3 regions of the Paenibacillus sp. RC73 genome follow, and region 3 is predicted to be linked to each of the others. Evidence: predicted binding sites of a transcription regulator. Region 3 holds the regulator's gene; each other region holds the start of a gene.
What was found. Region 3 encodes LexA, which represses DNA repair genes until DNA is damaged. Its sites were predicted from a motif close to CGAACATATGTTCG; they were not measured.
Positions count from the first base shown of each region.

Region 1 (5,820 bases), on a different contig from region 3:
CGAATACGAGATTTCTCCAACAACCACGCAATAAGGCGAAGTATACGAGCTACAATCTCTATGTCTTCGTCCTTTACAAGCAGATAAACGTAGCCGAGGTCCAGCGAACCTCGCTTCAACCGCTCCAGAATGAAGTCCGTCTGCTCCTGTGACAACTGGATGGTCGGTATAGTGAGCATGAAACTGATCAAATTGGAATTTGTCTTCTTTCTTCTTGCTAACAGGCATATCATTCAAATAAAGATACTCTTGATAATTTTTTTCTTGCACTAGTAAAGCTTCGACTAAGATGTTGGGAAAGATTACGCAGTGTTCTTTTCATTTATTTTCTACACCCTCATCGTAAATTTGACATACTTTATACATTATATTCCTTTAGCAATGGAAAGCATAATTATTTTTGTATTATTGATTTATGGTACTATCTTAAAGGAGCATTCTAAATGCATAGTGCTAGATGATTAGTTTTATTTTCCTTATCTGCGAACTGTTTATTTATAATGCCCCCCGATTTTTAGGGACCTTTCCAGCGCCTGACCGGCGTTGGTCAAAGAGGAAGCTCTTACAATAGCTGCACTACCATAGCGTTCTTTAATGCTATCTGTTGCTTTTTCCAGGGAACGTGTACGCTCCTGATCTTCAAAGAAGGAGAGTTGATATGTTTGATCGTCAACCAGTTCACTTAAAGTGACACCTAGGCGTCGTATCGGCATGCCATTCCAAAAATTATAAAATATTTTTTTTGCTGCATCGTACACTTTATTCGTATTGTTAGTCGGGTCAGTAAGCTTCATTTGCCTGGAAAATCCAGTAGGGGCTTCATATGGACTGCATATACAACTGACAGTCACAACAGAACCCATATACCCTTTACGACGGCTGTCTCGACAAACCTCTTCGGTGAGTTCAAGCAAAATCGTTTCAATCTCATTCTTGTTCGAATAATCCTTGGGCAGGGTCATTGCATGGCTTATCGACTTTTGCGGGGAATCGAGCGTAGATGGGATAACAGGACTATCGTCCAAACCGTTAGCAGTTCTCCACATAATCTCAGCCTGGATGTCCGACTGTTTTCCAAAATGACTGCGGAGTTTCGTCTTAAGTTCTGGCAAAGTCATTCTGCCTATATCTCCAATAGTTGTTATGCCAAGCCGTGCAAAATGTGCTGTCATCCGCGATCCCACTCCAAACATTTTGCTGACCGGCTGTGGCCACAATAAATGTTCAACTTCTGCTCTGGATAGTGTGAAAATCCCGCTTTTGTTCTTCTTGGCCCAAATGTCAGTTGCAATTTTTGCAAGTATCTTATTGAAGCTGCTTCCTATTCGAACCCAAACTCCAGTTTGTAAAAGAACATTTTGCTGAATGTCTTTTGCAATAACTAATGAATCACCAAACGTTCTTACACTACCAGAAATATCCAAGAACTGTTCATCAATACTAAACACTTCTACAAGATCAGTATACTCCTTGTATATATTCGTGATTGCTAAAGAAACATCAATATAGTATTTCATCCGTGGTCGTACGATAACAAGTTTAGGACACTTTTTCACAGCTTCTCCCAGACGCTCTGCTGTAGTTACACCAAAACTTTTTGCAATGGGGCACGCCGCTAAAATGATTCCCGACCTACGTGAAGGATCGCCAGCTACCACAAGTGGTTTATTTCTATATTCTGGGTGAGAAGCTTTTTCCACGCTAGCGTAAAAACTTTGACAATCTGCTAAAAAAATTGTTCTCTTATCTTTTTTAATCATGTTGCACCTCCAAAAAGCAAATGAATAAGAACATACATTCACAAGTCAATTATATACCAAACATACGTTCTATATACAAAGTAAATACTGGAATTAAAAAAATAGTGGAGACAGCAATTAAAGAGCTATCTCCACTATTTTTGTTACTTATATCATGTGCTAAGCATCCTGCCTTTTATAAAAAATATATTACTAATAAAGAGCTTAAGTCTATCTAAGATGTTTAGGGATATAAAAACAATTACGCCAAAAGCATCATATCGATTAAATCTGCTGCTAAAGATTTAGATCCACTCACACCTTTTACATATTTTAAAGGACCGTCAGATGACCAATTCATTGTACTGAGCTTCTTTACTCTCTTATGCATCATATTATAATCGATTCTATCACGCTCATTTATGCACATTGTTAGAAGCTTGGACCCCGCAATAGAAAGAGCATCTAGACAAACAATATGAGTGATACGGTACTCCCCGTAGTCAATCCATTCCTTGGAGAATGTATCTTTAATTGATCGATAATAGTTTAATGCAACTTGGTATCTCTCTTCGTTGCTCGTCCCTATTAACTTTTGTTCCTTAAATAACAATTGAGTAGTTCGATACAGATTTTGGAGAGTAATGTGACGTCCGCGAGTGCGTTTACCTATTATGCTGCCAATATTGTGGAAAGGACTCTCTGGTCTAGTGATAAGTTCAGTCGCGATCCAGCTAGACTTATCAGAATTACGGCGTTAAGATAGTGCATTGTAAACCCTCCACATCATATCGACTCAACCTGATAATCTTATGGTATCATCAACGATGACAGAAGTATAATTTATGATAAGTATGCTTTCGATGCATTTCAGTAATGAATAATGTGAAATGAATTCAGGAGGACACGTATGGAAATTCAACAATTAAAATATTTTCAGGTCTTGGCTGACATACAGCATGTTACGCGAGCTTCAGAGGTACTGAACCTTTCCCAGCCAGCATTAAGCCGATCAATCTCCAAGCTCATTTCATTGGTTTGAACGAATTAGCTAATGAATCCCTTATTTTGTTAAAAAAGGATACGCTCTCCGTCAAACCACGGATCTGATGTTTCAAGAACACGGAATCCAACCTCACATCACCTTTGAAGGCGAAGAGGTCGCAACCGTTGCGGGACTGGTGGGCTCAGGCCTTGGCGTATCGTTGCTTCCAGACTTACAGGGACTGGACACCCATAAGGTTGTCCAAGTCCGCCTAAATGTCCCAGAATGCCACCGATCCATAGGATTAGCATGGAGGATTGAGAGATATTTACCGCCCGCTGCTGGGAGTTTTAAAAATTTTATTATAGCCAAATTTTCTTAGGGAAATTTTACAACTGGGAACAAGATGAAAAGATTAGAGCAGCGGGCTGATTATAAAATTCATCTCTATTGGATGCTAGGATTAACCGTATTTGGGATGCATCTGATACGCAAATAAAATTAAAAGCATGGGAAACCTGTCTCCTCTTTAATGAACCAGTTACTACGACCTGATATTTTGGAATTGAAGTGAATAGAACTCACTATAACTTGTGGGAAATAGGGTGCGGTTTGGTCACAACATGTAAAATCACACTAAATACTGAGATATTTCAATAAGATTTTGATCCGGATCTCTAATATAAACGGATACAATAGGACCTAGCGCGCCTGTTCTGGTTACGGGTCCCTCCTCAATATTCACTCCAATGGTGTCTAGATGATTCACAATCTCTTCGATGTTTTTATCGGTAATGAAACACAAATCAGCAGACCCGGACACCGGGTTTTGGGCTTTGGGTTCGAATTCTTTTCCAGCTTCATGTAAATTTATTTTTTGATCGCCAAAACGCAATGCTTTACGATTTAAACCGAACGTTTCCTCCTTCATACCCAAAACATGGGTATAAAAATGTACGGATTCTTCAATTTTTCTAACAGTTAAAACGAGATGATCAAGCCGTTTTATCATTATTTCTCCTCCTATTTTAAAGATGGGTGGCTTCTCCAGTATCTTTTATTACAAAGAAATGTTCTCTTCGTTTGGACTGCATTAAGTACAACAAAAAAATAACAGATTATATTTAGATTCTTGAATATGGAAGTCACCTAAAAACATTGTTCTAGAAGAACTCAACATAAGCTATCCCCATCTTACCTTATCATAAAATGCATAGAACCATCCTTAACTGGAACAACATTGATAGTTTCAGTCACTGGTCCCCCCCTCCCAAGGTATTATATCCCATACCTCACTTTTAAAAAATTATTAGACTCATTTTCTAATTACTTATCAAATAATACAACATTTCACAATATTTATAGATGTTAATTATGTACATTGTAATATAAAGTAAAATCACAATTAAATCTTTACAATGTAGTACATATAGAAACAATTATGCACAAATATTAATATGCACACTTTTTTGCTGATACTCTGGATCACAGTCCCGTCAAGCCGGAAACATTGGATACACCCCCAAAATCGATCGGTCATATAATGACCCTGCCCCGGGATTATGTTCAGTCTGCGGAAGTGGAGACTATCCTGCTTGGCACCAATATAATATTTCATATGGGGACGGGCAAATCACAAGCTCAGGACACTTCTTGAGAGCTTCACCGAGCCGTTTTGCTGTAGACACTCCGAAGCTTTTTGCCATAGGACAGGCTGCCAAAATAATTCCGGATCCTCTTTACCAAGACTTAATTTTATAAATTCTTGTTCATAAGGTGGTTAATCGATATATATGTATTTATCGATAGATAAGAGCAGCTCCATATAAAATAGAAGCTGCTGCTTCCTGTTTATTTTACAACTTTAAAATATTTTAAAAAGGAGGCGTAAAATGCCTGAACTAACTGCAATGAAATGTAATGAGTTAGCCCTTCATTAGAACAGGTTGGAGCTCAACCAAGAACTGTTCTAAGTTTACAGGGTCCTGCCCTGTGAGTTCTGCAAATGCTGGAGAAACCTGTTCATATTCTCCTTTAGCAGCTGCAGTATCAAAAGAAGCTAATCCCTGTGCCACTTTCGGAGGCGCTCCAAACGCTTCATACATACCTTCTACTTGTTTTATGTTTATTAGGTTGTACGTAATGCTCTTACCTGTGATTTTATTTAAAATGTCTGCTATATCGGAGCTGGAGAGTGCTGTTGGACCGGTAATATTCAAGGTGCGTTTGTCCTGTTTCGCAAAAGCTAATGCCACTGCCGCTGCAATTGCACAATCATTACGAGTGACGTAAGCAACTTTGCCTTCGTCTATAGCGTTGATATATTGACCAGTTTTAACTGCATGTACTAGAGAAGGTAGTAAATTATCAGCATACAAATTATTACGAAGTATAGTATAAGCGAGACCACTTTGGTGTAAGGCTTGTTCCGTTCCATAGTGGTCAGAAGCAGTAGTATTAGCTGTGCCAGGCACAGGATTCAGAAATGAAGTATAGACAATGTGCTTTACTCCTTTCTGGGCTGCTATCTGTATCGCATCCTGATGCTGTTTCAATCGTTGACCAGGTACTGCCAGAGCGTCGGTACTAATAAGAAGTAACCGTTGTACTCCAGCAAAGGATTCTTTTAACTGCTCTAGATAGTTAAAATCTGCTTGACGGACCTCTAATCCTTGCGTAACTAGATCCGAAAGTTTCTCAGGGTGACGTGTTAATGCAATAATTGATCCTTCATAATGGTCAAGCAGCCATTCTATAGCTGTACGGCCTAGATGCCCGCTTGCTCCCGTGACTAATAATGTATCTTTTTGTGTGCTCATATTAGTATATCCTCCTCAAAGTAACAAAATTAAAATATGATTTACCTTATTGACTGATGGCTCTAAAATATATCAACAGATGAAGGTGCAGACGCAGAAAAATTAAAGTTTTGGCGGATATTAAACAACCATTTTTCATAGATTTCTGGTCGCCAATCTGGAGAACCTGTAAGTGGATTGGCTCCAAACAAAGTTAGCATTTGACGTGATTTATCAACGAGTGACAGATTCAGCGTTGCGACTTGTAATTCTTCTCTGGATCCGGCTGGTTTAGCAT
Region 1 is NZ_JBIYCV010000002.1:346,325-352,144, reverse strand. Features, by position in the region: gene ABH897_RS05140 (hypothetical protein) at 1-179, opposite strand, end outside; gene ABH897_RS05135 (DNA polymerase IV) at 492-1,760, opposite strand; gene ABH897_RS05130 (hypothetical protein) at 2,002-2,352, opposite strand; gene ABH897_RS05125 (LysR family transcriptional regulator) at 2,650-2,781, shown strand; gene ABH897_RS05120 (LysR substrate-binding domain-containing protein) at 2,849-3,106, shown strand; gene ABH897_RS05115 (VOC family protein) at 3,356-3,736, opposite strand; partial or broken gene ABH897_RS05110 (Y-family DNA polymerase) at 4,328-4,463, opposite strand; gene ABH897_RS05105 (SDR family oxidoreductase) at 4,650-5,543, opposite strand; gene ABH897_RS05100 (carbon-nitrogen hydrolase family protein) at 5,606-5,820, opposite strand, start outside.
Region 1: a site for LexA is predicted at 1,818-1,831, ahead of ABH897_RS05135 (DNA polymerase IV). Genes of this name have one in related genera too.

Region 2 (5,820 bases), on a different contig from region 3:
TTCTGCCTCTTTTTTCGCGTTCTCCACGATTTGCGCGGCAGCTTCTTCCGCACTGGAGATTTTAGCTTCTGCAATAGATTTGCGAATAAAATAACCAATCCCGAACCCAAAGAATAACGCGGCTACAGCAACGAGAACGAACCAGATCGCAGTCATCATCATACTGTTCACCTCCCCGTTGGTTCCTCCAAGGCATTCCTTGGGACTTTTTGCAATTGTCACATTAGCTTTGATCGTCAAACTAAGATAACGGCACGCGGCCGTTTCATTTCATATGCACATGCTTTCACATGTACAATTCCGCCTGGCATAGCGGCATCACTTGTTATTTGGCGATGAGAACGTACCCATGGACTCCACTTTTTTGGAAGGAAAAAGGGTGTTCCACAAGCATCGTTTCATATATATTTTATTATTTGACAAATGGCATTGTCAAGGGAATGCAAACTTTAGTAGATTACCATGTGGCTTTCCATGTGATAACCAGCTCATCCTGTTCGCTTATGCCAGCTAATGGATGCCCGGCTGTTTAACAGCTATTCATCCCACAGCGATAATTCCTCGTCATCGGAAGCCCCGTCTTGCTCGGCCATCGTGAGATGATTGACTACGCGGCGTGTCATATCCCCCGAATATCCGCGTCTCATGAGAAAGGGGTACGTTTTCCGTTTCTTCTCCATTATATCTCCACGCACCTGATTCCATTTCCTGCGTCCGACTATCAAAGCGCTCTCCCATTCCTCCTGATCGCTGACCTCACCTAAAGCTTCCCCGATAGAGGCTTTAGAGATGCCCTTTTGACGCAGTTCCTGCCTTACCCACATCTTCCCCTTCCGCTGGCTCGTTATGCGCTGCCTTGCCCACTGACGGGCGTATAGATCGTCATCCACAAGTTGCTCCCGCTCCAGACGGTTCAACACTTCATCAATAACAGCTTGACCCATTTCCTTTTGCGTCAAACGCTGCTCAATCTCCTGACGTGTACGTGGCTTTAGTCCCAAATAACGAAGCGCGTGCACGTATGCCTGTTGCTTTTCGTCCGCCAGAACGATTTCTTCCAGTTCCCTTTTGACGAAAGTCGTTCCTTTGAACATATTGTACTTGATCATTACATCTTCCAGTACGGACAATGAATACAGGCCAAAATGAATCGTGTATCTTCCGCGTTGCCTACCCTGCCCCTGTTCCACCCTCGTAACCATCAATTCCTCATGATCAGGAAAAAGGGAAATTCCTTGCTGCTCATTTTCCTTCGAAGTGTGTTCACCTTCATCTTCCAATTGCAATGTGCTTCCCTCACTTTGATATTCACGAAAGCAAGCTGAAAACGCCCGCCACGCAAAAGTAAAATGTAGCCGACACGCAGGCCACATTCGATGCAAAAATACCCTGCACAACTGTGCAGGGCATCAGAATCATGCTATTCAAACGGCTGTGCCATAACCCCTGGCTCCAGTTCACGAACCAGGATTCACCAAGCTTTATTCAAGCTCCAGCAATTCCTGTTCTTCCTTGGCTTGCTGTGCCAACTCTTCTTCTGTCGGCGGAGCTACCGTCGTAATCAAATTGCTGGCCACCCGAATTTTTTGTTCGATCGTACTAGCAATGTTCGGATTTTCCTTCAAAAATTGCTTCGCATTTTCACGTCCCTGACCTAGTCGTTCACCTTCATAGGAATACCAGGCTCCGCTCTTATCGACAATGTCATACTCCGTACCAATGTCGATCAAACTGCCTTCCTTGGAGATGCCTTCGCCGTACATAATGTCCACTTCCGCCTGACGGAAAGGAGGTGCGACTTTGTTCTTCACCACTTTAATACGTGTGCGGTTACCTACAACGTCATTACCGCTTTTCAAGCTTTCAATGCGGCGGACATCCAAACGAACTGTAGAATAAAATTTCAGAGCACGTCCACCTGGTGTAGTTTCAGGGTTACCGAACATAACACCTATTTTTTCACGTAATTGGTTAATAAAGATAGCAATGGTATTCGACTTGTTAATAGCACCGGACAGCTTACGCAATGCCTGCGACATTAAACGGGCTTGAAGACCAACATGGGAATCCCCCATTTCACCTTCAATCTCCGCTTTTGGCACAAGTGCCGCTACAGAGTCAACAACAACAATGTCTACCGCTCCACTACGTACAAGCGCTTCGGCAATCTCAAGTGCTTGCTCTCCTGTATCTGGCTGCGATAGCAACAACTCATCAATATTGACACCCAGCTTGCTGGCATACGATGGATCAAGCGCATGCTCGGCGTCGATAAAAGCGGCTTGTCCGCCTGTTTTTTGTACCTCTGCTATAGCGTGAAGAGCTACTGTTGTTTTACCAGATGATTCTGGTCCATATACTTCAATAATTCGGCCTCTCGGGAAGCCGCCCGTTCCTAACGCAATATCCAAAGCAATCGAACCACTGGGAATCGTTTCCACTTGCATGTGGGTGGACTCACCCAACTTCATAATGGAACCTTTACCGAATTGCTTTTCTATTTGACGGAGCGCCATATCCAGCGCAGCACGACGATCTGACAATAAACTCACATCCTTCGTTGTTTGTACTTTAATAATACCTTGTTTTGACACGCTTGCCAAGCATTTTTTCGAACATACATTCGTTTTTTTTGTTTAGACAGTTCTCTTCTATACTTCCATCTGTCTCTTAAATCAAAAAAGAACCGCAGGCAAAAAGGCTTTTGCAACGGTTCTTCCGATAGTATGATTATATCATTAATCGTTTACCTAAAACAACTCTATGAAAACTCGCGTCGGATACAGATCATTAAGAGAGCTTCTCATTTTCCACCAGTCTGCGCCATAATCTGTACAGGATTGCTTTAACAGACCGCAGACGAATCGCTTCACGATTCCCGCTCAGCTTCAGCTCGTATACCTCAGTCTCCTTATCACGCTCAGCAATACCGATATAAACCAGACCAACCGGCTTCCGCTCAGAATATCCGGGTCCAGCTACACCTGTAACCGAGAGTCCGAAATCACTGTCCGTGACCATTCTCGCCTGCTCTGCAAGCACAAGGGCTACTTCCTCGCTTACTGCGCCGGGCGCATTGTCCCCCTCCAAATAATCATGAGGCACGTTGAGCAGCTTCTTCTTCATTTCATTGGAATAACACACGATACCGCCCTGAAACATAACTGAGCTGCCCGGAACGGAAGTGATGTGCTCCATCAGCATTCCACCTGTGCAGCTTTCTGCCGCGCTAACAGTCAGTCCGCGATTGGACATCAAATCCACAATAACCTTCTCCAGCGTGACGTCCTCGCTCGCATACATGTATTCCGAAAGACGCTGCTGAATTTCTGCTTCCGTAGCCCCCAGCTTGACCAGTGCCTCGCTCTCGCTGGCCGCCTTGGTGGATATACGGATTGTGACCTCTCCCTCCTTGGCATAAGGAGCAATGGTCGGGTCTGTCTGTGATTTTATCAGATCCAATAAGCGGGTTTCGAGAGCTGACTCGCCGATTCCTGCAAACTTTAGCATTTTCGAATAAATCGGCAGTTCCTCACCACTCAGTGCTTGCTGGAGCAACCAAGGTTTCGCCTGATTCTCAAACATCGGTTTGAGTTCCTTCGGCGGTCCAGGCAAAACTACATAATATTTACCATCCTGTGCAATCGCATCGCCCACAGCCAGACCTGTCTCATTTTCAAGAGGAGTAGCCCCTTCAATGGAAAGCGCCTGACGCCGATTATTTTCGGTCATTTCCACCCCGCGATTATGGAAAAACTGTTCCAGCTTATCCATAGCGAGACGGTCTATATGTAATTTACGCCCCAGCACAGCGGCGATTGCATCTTTCGTCAAATCATCCTGAGTCGGTCCCAGACCACCGGAGAACAAAATAATATCCGCACGCTTCTGAGCCAGACGTACCGCTTCCTGAAGTCGATCCATGTTATCGCCAACAACCGTCTGAAAATATACATCAATCCCAACCGTAGCCAACTCTTGTGACAAATATTGGGCATTTGTATTCACAATTTGTCCGAGCAATAATTCAGTTCCTACTGCGATGATTTCAGCTTTCATCGTTTCTGCCTCCTGTAGAGCGAATGTTGTGGGAATTATGCAAAGAAACAGCAATAAGCAAACTCCCTATCGCTGTTCCCATGAAACTTATCCTGTTAAACCTTGGAGGAGCGAAGTAAATGGCTGTTCTTTACAAAATAGTCAATTCCCGAGTAAATAGTAATAAACGCAGCCGCCCATATCGTTATTAAATCAAACGGAATACCCAGAAAGACAAACGGAAAATTATTAATGAGCAACGCTACAATGGCAACGATCTGGATGATGGTCTTTAATTTGCCCCAGTTGCTTGCAGCGACCACAGAGCCATCCAATAAAGCAATCTGACGCAGACCAGTAACCGCAAACTCACGGCTAACAATGACAACAACAATCCACGAATCAATCTTGCCCATTTCCACCAAAGAAACCAAAATAGCAGTTACCAGAAGCTTATCCGCAAGAGGGTCCAGTAATTTCCCCAAGTTGGTGACCATGTTATTTTTACGGGCCAAGTATCCGTCAAGACCATCCGTGCTGGCGGCTATGAGGAAAATGATAGCCGCCATCAACTGATTATACGGCAGCTCGAAAGCTCCAATCTCAATCGGCGGCGGATAGAAATCAAAATCCACCAGCAAGGCCAGCATCATCACCGGGATGAGGCAAATCCGCGTTATTGTAATTCTGTTGGGTAAATTCACAACACACTCTCCCCTGATTATCGTACTTGATTAAAAATGGCAGTTTTCGGATTGAATTCAATCCTATGTAAATCGTTTTGACTACCGCTATACACCTGATCATCTGCATTTTCGTTACAAGTATAATATGGTGCAAAACGCATGTCAAAATAACCTGCCGCGCATCAAGCATCATTTTTTCTTACAATCTGCATGAGGGAAAACGGCTTTATTTCATATTCGTAAATTGAAGTTCCAATGGTAGATCAGCTTTGCGCAATAACTGAATGACTGCTTGTAAATCATCCCTGTTTTTTCCGGTCACGCGGATCTGATCACCTTGAATCTGACTTTTAACTTTCAGCTTGGAGTCCCGGATAAGAATGTTAATTTTTTTGGCATTATCCTGATCAATTCCCTGCTTGAGAGCAAGACGCTGGCGTACTGAACCCAAAGACGCTGGCTCCAGCTTCCCGTATTCTACGTTTTTAAGGGATAAACCACGCTTGGCCATTTTAGATTGCAAAATATCAATTACCGCGTTGAGCTTGTATTCGTCCTCCGATGCAATTGTAAGAGCTTCCTTTTCAAGCTTAAGGCTGCTTTTGCTCCCCTTAAAATCAAACCGTGTTTCAATTTCACGCTCCGTCTGATGAACCGCATTGGTCAATTCCTGCATATCCATTTTGGAGACGATATCAAATGAATTTTCTGAAGCCATCGTTTCACTTTCCTTTCCACAACAAAGTTCAATAACTAATTATAGGCTAGTCATTTACAAAAATCCAATAATCCGATCACTAAAAAGGCGCTCTTGCCAGTTAATGACAAAAACGCCTTTATTTCATTCCACGGTCAACATATCTAACTGTGGCTGCGGGTCGGATTCCGGAACATATCCAGAAGTCCCAGCACAATGTGAGCAAGACCAAAGCCCAGTATGCCATAGCCCCATGCACTTGGGGTCAGATAATAGCCAAGCAGGCTGACAATTATACCAAGCCCTGTCACAATCCAGCTGACAGTCATAATGTATACACCTCACTTTGCGGAAAATGAAATGGGCTTCCCATGAATTACAGTCATTAGTATTTCCGCG
Region 2 is NZ_JBIYCV010000001.1:236,815-242,634, forward strand. Features, by position in the region: gene rny (ribonuclease Y) at 1-159, opposite strand, end outside; gene ABH897_RS01075 (regulatory protein RecX) at 537-1,286, opposite strand; gene recA (recombinase RecA) at 1,482-2,543, opposite strand; gene ABH897_RS01085 (competence/damage-inducible protein A) at 2,791-4,059, opposite strand; gene pgsA (CDP-diacylglycerol--glycerol-3-phosphate 3-phosphatidyltransferase) at 4,155-4,742, opposite strand; gene ABH897_RS01095 (YajQ family cyclic di-GMP-binding protein) at 4,951-5,442, opposite strand; gene ABH897_RS01100 (hypothetical protein) at 5,586-5,750, opposite strand.
Region 2: a site for LexA is predicted at 2,613-2,626, ahead of recA (recombinase RecA). Genes of this name have one in related genera too.

Region 3 (5,820 bases):
TTCGGATCAACGCCTGCTTCCAGGGAACCTGTCTGGCACGTTGCGTCAAATGCCTCTTCTACACTGCGCTCATCCCACAGAAGTGTATCATCAAGATCGAACATTACCGCTTGAATCGTCATCTGTATTATCCACTCTCTTTCCACTTTATATGTACGCTTGTTCTGCCTTGTTGCGTCTACAAGCATTCCAATCGTTATGTGCCCATATTAATCAAGAGGCCGCAATGTGTTATATGAAATAACATCATGCGACCTTATTTACAGAGGCTACAGGCCCACGGACAATTTAAACGATTCGAACCAACAGAAGTCGTTATTTTTTGTCTACTTGAACCTGATTAGATAGCGCAAACTTCTCAAGCCGCTCTGCAATGGCATCCGTATCATAACGGCCCAGTGATTTTGTAAAAATAAAGTTGCCACCCTTACCTTTTCTTTCAACCGTTACGTAACCCTTTTCAATCTTGATGGCTTTCATATCCTCTGCCGTCATTGGACGCTCTCTGCCACCCTTCAACATATACAGCGTGCTCTTTCCAACCTTCAAATAAGGACGGCGGATGAAAAAGATAACAGCCAGCATCAAATACAAGCCGAATACAAGCCAGTCCATGCCGCGCATACCAGTCTTAGTCAAAAAATAACTCATGAGCATATACAGAACTGCAAGTCCAGCCAACATGATTGGCACGGTAATATTACGTCCACGGAAAATATCCATTGCAGAACCGGCGCCACTAATGGTTTGGATGCCTTGCTTTTTGCGCGATTTATTCAAATGCGCTGTGTTTTTGCGAACTTTTCTTTCAAATGACCGGGCCATCTCTCAATTCCCTTCCCAAATATATTGCTTAAAACAATTGCTACCAATCCTAATCTATATAGATACCAAAAATAGATACCTTAAAAAACGAAAAGCAAATTACGCGGGCTAAGCCGCTTTAGCGACATTAATGCGTCAGCCCACCATTTCCCTTCGACGTATCTTCGTCCACAATTTCAATCGTATCAAGTTGCTGCCGGAAATTACGGCGAATGTTATCCAAATAAATTTCCCGAAGATTGGCGCGCTCTGTTGTTTCCTCTTCCGTCAATCCTTCGGCTTTTGCTTTGCGAGCCAATTCATTGATGCGCTGTACCAAGCTGTCTATATCCAAATTCTGTCCCCTCCATATAAGCAAAGATATAATACACTTTGACATGTAGAAAAGAGCTTGTCAAGGTTCCCGTATCACGTTCCCTGACAGCTCTAATGTGACTGATCAGAAGTGCGGAAGCTTTAAAAGCTGGCCTGCCTGCACTCCTCGATCTTCCATTCCGTTAATCCGAACAATTCCTTCTATATATACCCGTGTATCCATTCGTTCCGGTTTATGAGTGGAGGCAATCCGCCACAATGTATCCCCAGGTTGCACAATAAGTTTGGTCACCTCTTCATTCGAAACCGAAGGAGCCGCGAATACCGTCAGTACACCTGCACCCGCAATCCAGGCAACGATAACCAGAATAAGAAGTTTGGGCAGGAGACTGTTGGAAATGGTCCGTACAAGCTGCGCCCTTCTCTCATTCCGGACATTTTGCATCTTTTCTAAATTCATTGGAAAAATACTTTGATATGTGCTATATTTCATCATTTGTCGCGTCCTCCAAACGTTTGTTCCTATGTTTTTTCACAATATAACACGAACATTTGTTTTGTTCAATAGAAAAGAGAACAAAAGTTCGTGATTATTTTTTAGGATTATTTAGAACTTACGTTTGTACGAACGGAGGTTCTATGCTATAATTTTCCCAAACGTTACTAAATGGGGTTGATACGGTATGTCTAAGATTTCAAGCCGCCAGCAGGCCATTCTTGAATTTATCCGCAATGAAGTGCGTCTAAAGGGTTATCCCCCTTCTGTACGCGAAATAGGTGAGGCTGTCGGATTGGCCTCCAGTTCTACGGTTCACGGTCATTTGGATCGTCTGGAGAAAAAGGGACTGATTCGTCGTGATCCAACGAAACCGCGGGCCATCGAGTTACTCGGCCAAGACGAATCGGATAACAGCAACTTGATTAATTACTCAATTAGTCGTGTTCCGGTCGTCGGCAAAGTTACAGCTGGTCTGCCTATTACAGCAACAGAAAATATTGAAGATTACTTTCCTCTTCCCCAACATTTTGTTGGTGAGGATAAAATATTCATGTTATCTGTTGTAGGAGAAAGCATGATTGAAGCTGGTATTGCCAACGGAGATTATGTCATCGTACGTCAACAGCAGACAGCCGATAACGGCGATATTGTCGTGGCCATGACAGACGAGGACGAGGCTACTGTTAAAACTTTTTACAAGGAAAAAGATCATATTCGACTTCAACCGGAAAATCCGGCCTTTGAACCGCTTCGTCTGACGCACGTCAGTATTTTGGGCAAGGTTGTAGGACTCTTCCGGGACTTCCACTGATTTTTCATTTTTCAGCCCCGTTATTCTTCCCGCTACAACAAAACCGGCTGCCCATGGCAAGCCGGTTTTGTGTTGATTTTATGTACACAAAATGTTCCTCACAGCTATTCTTTTTCCTTTGATAGCCCATAGATTAAACGGTTTATACCTGCAATTACTGTTCTGTATATTGGTGGATCAAAAGAATTATATCATTATTTTAGATAAATATGGTATATTATCTGAACAACTGAATAATCGTATTCTTAACCAGGAAGCGTATTACGAGAAAAAACTTAAAACCCTTTATAATAAGTAATATTTCTTTTACCAGCTTCTTATCTTCATTCTTTACTATTCTACTTATGCTAATCTGCTGTAACTTTCTCCTACAACGTAAAGTGGGAAAGGATACGGCAGGTAAGCATAAGTTTTTTTACGTTCCGTATCTCCATACTTTATTAGTTTCTGAATATTAGGATCATAGGTGATAGCTTCTTTTTGCTTTTAATAGATTTATGCTGATACATTGCTAGCGCTACTGACATATGAATAAAGTAGACCTTAGCAAAGGAGATAAGAAGATGATCAAAAATCGAGTCAAAACGTATAAGCACCGTATCGGCAAGAACAAATTTCTGGTCGTAAAAGTCTTTCAGGCCGCAGCCGCCGAAACAAGAAGCGGTAACGCACTAGCCACCAATGCATTGAACATCAAAATTTCCAAACGTAACCGTAAGCATAAACACTTCTAAAATTCATCCGTACCTTCATTTCTTGTGAAGGGAGGTGATATCATGTGTAAAAGACATTTCAAACGTCACGTGAGAAGAAGAGGATTATCGATCCGTTCAAATCAGAGAGCGATTGCACGTGCTAGAGGTAACGCACTGGCTGTTAATCTGTTTAGTGTAAATGATAGACAACGCAGACGTTAATGATTGTTTTTAAGCGAAAAGCGGGAAGGATTTCTTCCCGCTTTTTTGTGCCGCATTATAGTGTAAAACGGATATTGAACCAATATTAAGGGGCCCTTTAGCAGTCGGTAGGACTTTATCATTTTCAACAGAATTTTAACATTTGAAGTAAGTGAATACTGATAAAAATTTCGTATTCTCTTCATCTAAATCCCAGTCCTGAGAAAATTCAAAAAAATGCTTTTTCATGTCTATTCTCCCCTGTGAACTATTGTGTCTTTATCTTTACTGTATGATCATTTATCCTATGTACTCTGAACGAAATGCTTTTCCTCGTTTCATAAACATAAGGAGCGAAAATGTTAACTCAACACAACCCATTACCTTCTCCCATTCTTTTTCCCTTGATTATGAAATTCGAAACTCTTACCTATATCAATTCCTAAAATTAGGGACATATGAACAAAAATCAGGGTGCTGAATGTCTCTTATGATTCGACAATATAAGCCGAGTATTTTTGACAAAAAAAGAGCCGCTATCTAGTAGCAACTCCAGTGAAGATTATGTTCGAATTAATGAAACCCATTTCCTCTATAACCTCGTCAAATCGGTGATAAGAGATCGGACACCTCTTCGATGTTTTTGTTATCTCACATTCAAAGTAAGCGTCTTTGAAAATGCCATTAACAATTTTCACCTTTTCCACATTCAGAGTATTGCTTCTGTCTACATTCAAGAAATGGAACCCATTATTATTTAGGAAGCTTTCCCAATGCCTTAGGGTGCCGATCATGTAATATGTTTTTTCGAATGTGTGAACTAGAATCTGATCCCTCTTACGTCCTTTAGATATGAAAAGAACCTTGTCCACTGGTATGTTTTCGCCCTTGTTAATACCTCGAGAATCATCAGCTGAGACGGTTAAGTTTAGCATTTCATATATCTCCCACTTTATTTCAACAGTTCTTCAGGTGGTTCGGGACTGTGAATCCAAGACAAACTCGCTGTACTCACTGATACAACTGCAAGTGAAGTTAGTAATATGGCAGCATTGTAGTACATACCAATCTTAAATTTACTAAATTTAGGACTTTTCATTTTTCGCACCTCCTCTCTATTAACGTTAAGCTTTGAACAAAAAAACTAGCAGCTACCACCGGAAAAGCCAGCCACAAATTAAGTGTTATTATTGCAACCCCGCAAATTTTTAACAATGGGTAGTGCCGTTTAGGTATACGAGTCTTCCCGTCTATTCTAGACGGAGCATAAACCAAGACAAGTATTATACTTAATATCGAAGTAATAACTATCCAATTATAGTTTAAATTCACAAAGGACAGGGCGGTAAGTAAAGCTGTAGATACAACAATGCATACTATATTGCTCTTTAAATGTATTCCTCCTACAACTTGACGCAGTATAGAAAAAGATATCATCGCCAGTACAGTTTCCTGCACCTTACCCGTAATAAATGAAATACCAATAGTTAACAAAATGATTGAAACTGTATTAATCACAACGGCTATTCCATGTTTTAAAACCGCAATAGAAGCTGGATGATCCGGTACAACTGTTTTGATATGAGTTGCAATATCAAGAGCGATAGAATCAAGATTTTTTATAATAATCACGCTCCGTTTTTAGCGCATAGTACAGAAACATTCCAGATGCCAAAGCTATAAATAAAATACTCAAAGGAAAATTATTGACGTAGAACATAAATGTACTAGCTGCTAGTACCCCAATTATTAAAATAACAACAAGTACATGTTCCCACCTAAAACGCAAGCTTTCATAATCTGCTGTAAAGCCTATTTTGAATTTAAATAGTAACCATGATATAGCTAACACCCATGCACTGGTTACAGCTTGAGCTAACGATCCCTCTGGAGAGGTCTGCATGTCTGATGTCAATGTACCAAAGAGCATTACTATGATTATTGCTTGAAACAGCGTATACAAAAACGTACCTGTAATGGATATGATAGCTGCCCAAATAATGGGCATCCTTACAACAGTAGTTATCAATAATGTGAATAATATAATGTTTATAGTCGGAGCAAAAAAAGACAACGACATTTCTTCTCTCAACACCATACTTTGCAAGTTCATGATCAGGCCGATAAACAAGGCAGGCCAGACAAAATCTAAAGCTCGGATTCTAAAAATAGTAAGCATTAAAACAAACGCCGCAAATGTTTCAACATTAGAAAATAGCAAGAACCGTATAGGCTCCCACATAACACATATCCCCTTCACTCAGTTGTAACCAACACTATAATTCTATATTTGCTATAACAGCGTGGCAATACAATTATCTGTTTATTTGGAATATTTTATGTATTATTTTAGGTAAATATTTTTCGATCGTTTCCTTATAATGTGTTTATTGCTCTAAGAGCCATATTTCAAAAAAGCTCATTTCACGAGCTGGGAAATACCATTTACCACCAATTTTTCCTTTCGAAAACCT
Region 3 is NZ_JBIYCV010000020.1:48,207-54,026, forward strand. Features, by position in the region: gene ABH897_RS26595 (HAD family hydrolase) at 1-122, opposite strand, end outside; gene ABH897_RS26600 (hypothetical protein) at 316-825, opposite strand; gene ABH897_RS26605 (DUF896 domain-containing protein) at 953-1,159, opposite strand; gene ABH897_RS26610 (LysM peptidoglycan-binding domain-containing protein) at 1,265-1,633, opposite strand; gene lexA (transcriptional repressor LexA) at 1,824-2,450, shown strand; gene ABH897_RS26620 (hypothetical protein) at 3,014-3,184, shown strand; gene ABH897_RS26625 (hypothetical protein) at 3,227-3,367, shown strand; gene ABH897_RS26630 (LytTR family transcriptional regulator DNA-binding domain-containing protein) at 3,883-4,281, opposite strand; gene ABH897_RS26635 (cyclic lactone autoinducer peptide) at 4,299-4,445, opposite strand; gene ABH897_RS26640 (accessory gene regulator ArgB-like protein) at 4,442-4,978, opposite strand; gene ABH897_RS26645 (hypothetical protein) at 4,956-5,588, opposite strand.